2 regions of the Pseudonocardia sp. EC080619-01 genome follow, and region 2 is predicted to be linked to the other one. Evidence: riboswitches for the same ligand, from Rfam matches in the RefSeq annotation. Region 2 holds a riboswitch; the other holds the start of a gene.
What was found. Region 2 has a riboswitch for cobalamin ahead of metE (5-methyltetrahydropteroyltriglutamate--homocysteine S-methyltransferase). Riboswitches for the same ligand answer to the same signal wherever they lie in the genome.

Region 1 (4,516 bases), 1.4 Mb from region 2:
GCACCGGCTGCTCGCGACGCTGCCTGCGGGGGAACGGACCGCCGTGCGCGACGCGCTGCGGACGTTCGCCGCCGCGGCGGGCGAGGTGCCCGAGACGGACTGGGCCGTCGCCCCGCTGTCCGTGGGCGAGCAGGACGACCAGGGCGGGGCAGCCCGGTGAGCGCCGTCGCCGCAGCCCCCCGCCCGGCCCTCCGTGCGCTGCACCGGGCGCTCGTCGGTACCAGGCCCGGCCTGGTCGGCCTCGCCGTGATCATCGGCGTCGGAGCCGGGGTGGGCTCGGTGCTGTTCCACGAGCTGATCCTCGGTGTGACCTGGCTGGTCACCGGACGGGAGGACTACTCCGGCGCAGGGCGCGTCCCGTCGGAGCACCTGCCCGCGCTGGGGGTCTGGTTCCTGCTGGTCGCGCCGGTGCTCGGCGGGCTCGTGTACGGGCCGCTGGTCCAGCGGTTCGCACCGGAGGCCCGCGGGCACGGCGTCCCCGAGGTGATGGTCGCGGTCGCGCGCCGCGGCGGCCGGATCCCGGCGACGGTGGCCGGGGTGAAGGCGCTCGCGTCCGGGATCTGCATCGGCACCGGCGGCTCGGTCGGCAGGGAGGGGCCGATCGTGCAGATCGGGTCCGCGCTCGGCTCGGCGATCGGGCAGTGGCTGCGGGTGCCGTCGACCCGGCTGGTGCTGATGGTCGCCTGCGGGGCGGCGGGCGGGATCTCCGCGACGTTCGACGCGCCGATCTCCGGTGTCGTCTTCGGGCTGGAGCTGATCCTCCGGTCGTTCGGCGCGGAGGCCTTCGGTGTGCTGGTGATCAGCTCGGTGACCGCGAACGTCACCGCCGAGCTGATCGCCGGGGACCGCGCGATCCTCACGCTGCCGCACTTCGAGCTGGGCAGCGCCGCGCAGCTGCCGCTCTACGCCCTGCTCGGGCTGCTCGCCGGGCTGCTCGGCTGGGCGTTCGCGCGGATCCTCTACCGGATCGAGGACGTGTGCGACGCGGTCTGGCGCGGCCCGGAGTGGCTGCGCCCCGCGGTCGGAGGGTTGTTGCTGGGGGCGTTGCTGCTGGCCCTGCCGCAGATGTACGGCGTCGGCTACCCGGTGCTGGAGGGGGCGATCGAGGGCCGGTACGTGTTCGGGTTCCTGCTCCTGCTGGTGATCGGCAAGATCGTCGCGGCGAGCCTGACCATCGGGATCGGCGGGTCCGGCGGCGTGTTCGCGCCCTCGCTGTTCATCGGCGGGACGGCCGGGACCGCGTTCGGGGTCGCCGCCGCGGCCGCGTTCCCCGCGCTGCACCTCGACCCCGGGGCGTTCGGGCTGGTCGGGATGGCGGCGGTGTTCGCCGGGGCCGCGCACGCCCCGATCACCGCGGTGCTCATCGTGTTCGAGCTGACCGGCGACTACGCCCTGATCCTGCCGCTGATGGCGGCCGTCGTGCTCGCCACCGGGCTCTCGCACCTGGTCTCGCGGGACGACATCTACACGCTCAAGCTGCTCCGGCGCGGCATCGACCTCGCCGCCGACACCCCCACCGACGAGGCGTTGCGATGGGTGACGGTCGGCGAGGTGATGCGTCCCCTCGACCCCGCCGACGACGGCGGGGCCTCCCCGGCCGACGGGCGTCCGCAGCCGGGGGCCGGTGGGCCGCTCACCCCGGACACCCCGGTGCACGACGTCCTGGACCTGCTCGCGGCGCACCGCGGGGCCGGGCTCCCGGTGCGGGAGACACCGCACGGCCCGCTGCTGGGCACGCTCGCCGAGCACGACGTCCTCGATCATCTGCGGGGTGTGGGCTCCACCGGCCGTGGTTGACCCTCGCCCGTCCGCGTGATGGGCTCGGTGACGACGACGGTGCAGGAAGCCGGTGCGAGTCCGGCGCGGTCCCGCCACTGTCATCGGGGAGCGCGTCCCCACCCACGGTCACGGCCCACCACGGGCGGGAAGGCCGGGGACGCGTGACGATCCGCGAGCCAGGAGACTGGCCGTCGTCGCAGGAGATCCACTGGTGAGGGCGAGGACCCTCGAGGAGGTCATGCGATGAGCGACGACGCGCGCCCGGTCCTGGTCGTGCTCGGCACCGAGCCCGACGCCGGGTCCGGCCCGGCCGGTTCCGGGGCCGACGACCTGCTCGCCGAGGCGGACACCGTCTTCACGTTCCCCCGCGGGCCCGAGTCGGTCGCGCTGTTCTACGCCGAGGCGTGGCGGGTCGAGGGGGTGTCCCCGCGCGACGCGGTGGCGCGCCTCACCACCTGGGCGGGCGCCGCCCCGTCCGGCACCGCGGTGCTGCTCGTGGCGGGGGAGCCGAGGTCCGACGTCGCGCTCGGCGCCGTGCTGGACGGCCTCGAACGCTGCTGCCCGGACCTCGATGTCCGCGTCCCCGCCGGGACCCGGGTCGCGCCCCCGCACCGGAGCCCGCTGATCGGCTGACCGGGGTTCAGGCGGGTGCCTGCCAGCTGCTGAGCGGATCGGCGCGGGCCAGGACGGGGTCGGACGCGTCGAGGGTTCGGGTGCGGCCCGGGCCGGTCAGCGCCGTCTCGAACCGGACGGTCACGCGGCCGTGCCCCGCTCCCTGGACCCAGCCGTGCCCGTGCTCGGGATGGTGGACGTCGTCGCCCGCGGCCCACGGCCGGTCCGGGTCGGGCACCCGGTCCGGACGGGTGGGGCCCGGGCCGACCGTCGGCGGTGCCGGCTCGTCGGCCGCCGCCGCCACGGTGGTGACGACGGCGTGGCCGGCGATCGTCGCGGTACCGCCCGGGACGCCGGGCTCCGCGGCCGCTGCTCCGCCGGTGCCGCGCTCCGGTCCACCGGGGCCCGGCTCCGGGGCGTCGGTGCCGCCCGGCTCCGCGGTGTCGCTGCTCGTCGCCGCCCGCCAGCCCTGCTCCGACGGGACCGCCTCGAACAGCGCGAGCGGCGGCTCGTCGCCGAACCCGGACACCGACACCCCGAGCAGCCGGACCCCGCCCTCGCCGACCGCGGTGTCGGCCAGCCGGCGGGCCACCGCGGTCAGCGTGGCGAGGTCCCGGCTGGGGAACGGGGTCGTCTCCGACCGGGTGTGGGTCGTGAAGTCCCCGGTCCGCGCCTTGACGGTGACGGTGCGCGCGGCGCGCCCGTCGGCGACCAGCCGCCGGTGCACCGCGACGCAGATCGACGCGACGGCGTCGTGCACCGCCGTCATCGCGGTGAGGTCGGTGTCGAACGTGGTCTCCGCGGAGATCTGCTTGGCCGCGCCGCGCGGCGCGACCGGGCGGTCGTCGATCCCGCGGGCGAGCCGGTGCAGCTCGGTGCCCATCGCGGTGCCGAGCACCCCGGCGACCTCGCGCCCGTCCATGGCGGCGAGCTGGCCGATCGTCTCGATCCCGATCTTCCGCAGCGCCTCACCGGAGACGGGTCCGATGCCCCACAACGACCGCACCGGCAGTGCGGCGAGCACGGTCTCCTGCTCGGCGTGGGCGATCACCCGCAGCCCGTCCGGCTTCGCCAGCTCGGAGGCGATCTTCGCGATCTGCTTGCCGGACCCGGCCCCGACCGACGCCGGCAGCCCGGTCCGCTCCCGCACCGCCGCGCGCAGCCGGGTGCAGAACTCGTCGACCGCCGCCGGATCCGCCCCGGCCAGCACCGGCGGTTCGATGAACGCCTCGTCCACCGACACCGGTTCCAGCACCGGGGAGAACTCCGCGAGCACCCCCATCACCTGGTCGGAGATCGCCTTGTACAGCGCGAACCGGGGCGGCAGCACGGTCGCGTGCGGGCAGCGGCGCCGGGCCTGGCCCATCGGCATCGCCGAGCGCGCCCCGAACACCCGCGCCTGGTAGCTCGCCCCGGCGACGACGCCGCGCGGACCGGCCCCGCCGACCAGCACCGGCCGGTCGGCGAGCGTCGGCCGGGTGAGCTGCTCGACGGAGGCGAAGAACGCGTCCATGTCGAGGTGCAGCACCCATCGGGCGGACGCGGTCCGCGGGGCGCCCGGGCTCCTCCCGTCCGGTGTCGTCACCGCCCCATGGTGCCCCGGACCACCGACAGGACCGCGTCGCCGTCGGCGACGTCGATCCGGGGCGCGGCGTGCCCGGCACCGGCGACCGCGCCGGGGTGGTCGGGGTGCGGGGTGGCGACGTCGGCGACCCACCACGGCCCGCCCGCATCCGGCCAGTCGAGGACGCGGGCGTCGGCGTCCGGCGCGGACAGCGTGATCGCCTCCATCGGGCTGCTCATGCCCTCGCCGGTGGCCTTGAGCAGGGCCTCCTTCCGGGCCCACGTGACGAGGAACCCGTCGGCCGCGAGCACGCCCGCGTCGCGCTCGGCGGGGGAGAGGGCGTGCCGGGCGAGGCCGTCCAGGTCGGGGAGGGGCCTGTGCTGCTCGACGTCGACGCCGACCGGCCCGGCCCCCAGCGCCACGCCGACGAGCGCGCCGGAGTGGGTGAGGGAGAAGCCGGGGTCGTCGTGCCGGCCGGTGAGCCGGGGCTTGCCGTGCGGCCGGCCGCAGCGACAGGTGCGGTCGAGATCGAGCCCGGCCGGATCGGCGTCGAGATGCGTG
Region 2 (4,516 bases):
TCGGCGGCCTGGGGCTTGGTCATGCCGCGGGTGTCGATGCCCATGGCCTCCGCGATGTCCGCGAAGCGCTCGTAGGCGACCGGCATGTTGAACGCCCACACGCGGGGGAGCGCGATCGCGTTGTTCAGGCCGTGGTGGGTGTCGTAGAACGCCGACACCGCGTGCGAGATCGAGTGGATGATGCCGAGGCCGCCCGAGTTGAACGCCTGGGCCGCGATGTACTGCGCGTACATCATGCCCTCGCGGCCGGGAAGGTCCTGCCCGTTCCACACGGCCGCCCGCAGGTTCTGCGAGGTCAGCTTGATCGCGTGCAGCGCGTTGCCCAGCGACGGCTGGAAGTTCAGCCGCGACACGTAGGGCTCGGAGGCGTGCGCGAGCACGTCGAAGCCGCACTGCGCGGTGTAGTCGACCGGGCAGTCGTAGTAGAGCACCGGGTCGTCGATCGCGAGGGTGGTGACCGACGCGTCGTCGAACGCCACGTACTTGTGCGGGTTGTCCGGGTCGGTCGTGGTGTCGGTGATCACGTACGCCCACGAGGTCTCCGAGCCGGTGCCGGCCGTGGTGGAGACCGCGATGTGCGGCGGGTTGGCCGGGTTCTCGGACTTGTTGAAGCCCTCGAACTCGTTGACGTTGCGGCCGTCGTGGGCGACCGAGATGCGGGCGCCCTTGCAGGCGTCGTGCGAGGACCCGCCGCCGATGGAGACGAACGAGTCGCAGTTGTTCTCCTGGTACAACGCGACGGCATCCATCGAGTTGTAGTCCTTGGGGTTCGACTCGACCTTGTCGTACACGACGACCTCGAGGCCGTGGTACTTCATCGACTCGACGATCTTGTGGACGATGTCGGTGCCGCGCAGGCCCGACGTCATGACCAGGGTCTTCTTGAAGCCCAGCTTGAGCGCTTCCGGCCCGATCAGCTCGTGGGAGCCGGGACCCATGAGTGCCCGCGGGAACGGGTGGAACTCCTTGATGGGGAACGGCTTGAGCAGCTCGTCTACCTGCATGTCAGCCCTTTCTGAGGCAGGCGGATGGGTCGATTCCGCACGCTAGGGGGGCTGTGGCCGTGAGCACAGGGGTGATCGCGATTACCCGTCGGGCGTCCGGGCAGGACGCCCCTCCGAACGGAGGGGGCAGGGATAGGTCGCCCTGGGGCTCGGGTGGGAGCGGGCGAACGTGTTGCCACTGTATGGCAACAAGCATCGTCCGGCAATGCCTGGCCTGGCCCCGTCCGGATCCCTGATCTATGGTCGGTCCCGCCGACGGTTCGCCGGCGCGGTCCCGGGAGGGGCCGGGCGGGCGAGGCAAGAGGGAACCCGGTGCGACTCCGGGACTGCCCCGCAGCGGTGAGTGGGAACGACCGCCGTCATGAGCACTGGGAGCGATCCCGGGAAGCGACGGCCAGTAGGACGTGCACCCGTGCACGACGCCCGCGAGTCCGAAGACCTGCCGACGGTGCGTGTGCCGGCCGGTGCACGCGATCCGTGGTCCCGAGGGAGGGCCGAGCGGACGACCGGGCATCGCCGTGCCCGCCGGACAGGGTCCGGTGTGGACGGCCGAGCCGTCCCGGTCGTGACGTCGCCCTCCCGCGAGGCCCGGGTCACCCCCACCGCGCTCGCGAGGAGAGAGGGCCGTGACGACTTCGTCCGAATCGGGCACCGCAAGCACCGTTCTGGGATACCCCCGGATCGGGCCGTACCGGGAGCTCAAGCGCGCGACCGAGGCGTTCTGGGCCGGGAGGTCCGGCGCTTCGGCGCTGCACGACGTGGCAGGCGGACTGCGACGGGACACCTGGACCGGATTGCGCGACGCCGGCCTGGGGCAGGTCCCGGGCAACACGTTCTCGTTCTACGACCACGTGCTCGACACCGCGCTCGCCGTCGGGGCCGTGCCGGAACGGTTCGCCGGCATCGAGGATCCGCTGGAGCGGCTGTTCGCGATGGCCCGCGGCCGCACCGGCGCCCCGGCCTGCGAGATGACCAAGTGGTTCGACACGAACTACCACTACCTCGTCCCCGAGATCGGGCCGTCGACGCGACTGGCCCCGGGGAGCCGCAAGGCGCTCGACGAGTTCCGGGAGGCGCTGCGCTCCGACGTCCTGACCCGCCCGGTGCTGGTCGGGCCGGTGACCTTCCTGCTGCTGTCCAAGCCTGCCGAGGGATCGCCGGAGGACTTCCGGCCGCTGGACCTGCTCGGCCCGCTGGTCGAGGTCTACCGGGACCTGCTCGCCGAGCTCGCCGACGCCGGTGCCGAGTGGGTCCAGCTCGACGAGCCGGCCTTCGCCGCCGACCGCACCGACCCCGAGGTCGCGGCACTGCGGAAGGCCTACGACCGGCTCGCGTCGGCGCCGCGCCGGCCGAAGATCCTGGTCGCGTCGTACTTCGGCGAGCTCGGCCGGGCACTGCCGGTGCTCGCGTCCACCGCCATCGAGGGGCTCGCGCTGGACCTCGTCGCGGGCCGGGCGGACCTCGACGGGATCGACTCGGTCGAGGGGCTGGGCGGCAAGCGGGTGCTGGCCGGCGTCGTCGACGGCCGCAACGTCTGGCGCACCGACCTCGACGCCGCGCTGTCCGACGCGACCCGGCTGACCGGCGTCGCGGGGCGGGTGGAGGTCTCGACCTCGTGCTCGCTGCTGCACGTCCCGTACGACCTGGAGGCGGAGACCGCGCTGCCCGCCGACGTCGTCGACATGCTGGCCTTCGCCCGCCAGAAGGTCGACGAGGTCGTGCTGCTCGGCCGCGCGCTGCACGAGGGGCGGGCCGCGGTGGCCGACGCGTTCGACGCCGCGAAGGCCACCCGGGAGCGGGTGGCCGCGGCGTCCCGGCGCGACGAGGGCGTGCGCAGCCGGCTCGCCGAGCTGGGCGCCGACCACTACCGGCGGCCCGCGGGTGACGTGCGGGCCAAGGCGCAGCGCGAGGCGCTCGGCCTGCCCGACGTGCCGACGACGACGATCGGGTCGTTCCCGCAGACCGCGGAGATCCGCAAGGACCGCGCCGCGCACCGGCGCGGCGACATCACCGACGACGAGTACACCGGGCGGATGCGCCGGGAGATCGAGCGCGTGGTGCGGCTCCAGGAGGACATCGGCCTGGACGTGCTCGTGCACGGTGAGCCCGAGCGCAACGACATGGTCCAGTACTTCGCCGAGAACCTCGACGGGTTCGCCACGACCGAGCTCGGCTGGGTGCAGTCCTACGGCTCGCGCTGCGTGCGGCCGCCGATCCTGCACTCGGACGTCTCCCGCGCGGAGCCGATCACCGTCGGCTGGGCGACCTACGCGCAGTCGCTGTCGGACCGGTACGTGAAGGGCATGCTGACCGGGCCCGTCACCATCCTGGCCTGGTCGTTCGTCCGCGACGACCAGCCGCTCGGCGACACCGCCCGGCAGGTCGGGCTGGCGCTGCGCGACGAGGTCGTCGACCTCGAGGCGGCCGGGATCCGGATCATCCAGGTCGACGAGCCCGCGCTGCGCGAGCTGCTGCCGCTGCACGAGCGCGACCGGCAGTCCTATCTGGACTGGGCGGTGGACTCGTTCCGGATGTCCGTCGGCGGGGTCGCGGACACCACGCAGATCCACACGCACCTCTGCTACTCCGAGTTCGGCGAGGTCGTCGGGGCCATCGACGGCCTGGACGCCGACGTCACCACGGTCGAGGCGGCCCGGTCCCGGATGGAGGTCCTCGGTGACCTCGGACCCGGGGTGCCGCGCGGGCTCGGCCCGGGCGTCTACGACGTCCACTCGCCCGAGGTCCCGGACGCCGACGAGCTCGCCGGGCAGCTCACCGCGGCGCTGCACCACATCGGTGCCGAGCGGCTGTGGGCCAACCCGGACTGCGGGCTCAAGACGCGCGGTGAGCCCGAGACCGTCGCCGCCCTGACCAACCTGGTCGCGGCCGCCCGCCGGGTCCGCTCCGGCGGGGTACCGACCACCGGCTGACGCCGGTGCGCTCCCGTGGCGCCGGCCGGTACCGGCCGTCCCGTCCGGCGCCGCGGGGGCATCTCCATCCCTGACCGGGATGGTGATCACGGATCGGGAAGCTGCGCGGCCGGATCCGGCCGCAAGACTTCCGGATCCGTGATCAGAGCTGTTGCTCACGTCCATCTTGTCTGAACAGTTCGTCAGATGTAGCTGTATGTCGTGATCGCACGACGACGTGGCCGGTACGCCCTGGCCGCACTGGCCACCGCGACCGCCCTGCTCCTCGCCGGCTGCGGCGGCGGTACCGGTGGCAGCCCCGATCCCGCCGGTGAGCTGACGGTGGCGCTCCAGTTCCCGCCCCGCGCGGACTACGCCTTCGATGCGGACGACGGGGCCCGCCTCCAGTCCCTCGGCGTCGCCGAGACACTGACCACGGTGGACGACCAGGCTCAGCCCGCACCGATGCTGGCCACCGCGTGGGAGCAGGAGGGCGACTCCTGGCGGTTCACCCTGCGTCCGGGCGTCACCTTCCACGACGGCACCCCGCTCACGCCGGACGCCGTCGTCACGGCACTGAGCTACGTCGCCGGGGTCGACGCC

Region 1: another riboswitch for cobalamin. It lies ahead of AD017_RS22505 (hypothetical protein); the one in region 2 lies ahead of metE (5-methyltetrahydropteroyltriglutamate--homocysteine S-methyltransferase).

The regions. Positions count from the first base shown of each region.
Region 1 is NZ_CP012184.1:4,794,296-4,798,811, forward strand. It holds gene AD017_RS22495 (MarR family winged helix-turn-helix transcriptional regulator) at 1-160, shown strand, start outside; gene AD017_RS22500 (chloride channel protein) at 157-1,797, shown strand; cobalamin riboswitch at 1,800-1,987, shown strand; gene AD017_RS22505 (hypothetical protein) at 2,023-2,412, shown strand; gene AD017_RS22510 (DNA polymerase IV) at 2,420-3,976, opposite strand; gene AD017_RS22515 (4'-phosphopantetheinyl transferase superfamily protein) at 3,973-4,516, opposite strand, start outside.
Region 2 is NZ_CP012184.1:3,372,786-3,377,301, forward strand. It holds gene mdo (NDMA-dependent methanol dehydrogenase) at 1-1,004, opposite strand, end outside; cobalamin riboswitch at 1,304-1,445, shown strand; gene metE (5-methyltetrahydropteroyltriglutamate--homocysteine S-methyltransferase) at 1,631-3,934, shown strand; gene AD017_RS15885 (ABC transporter substrate-binding protein) at 4,136-4,516, shown strand, end outside.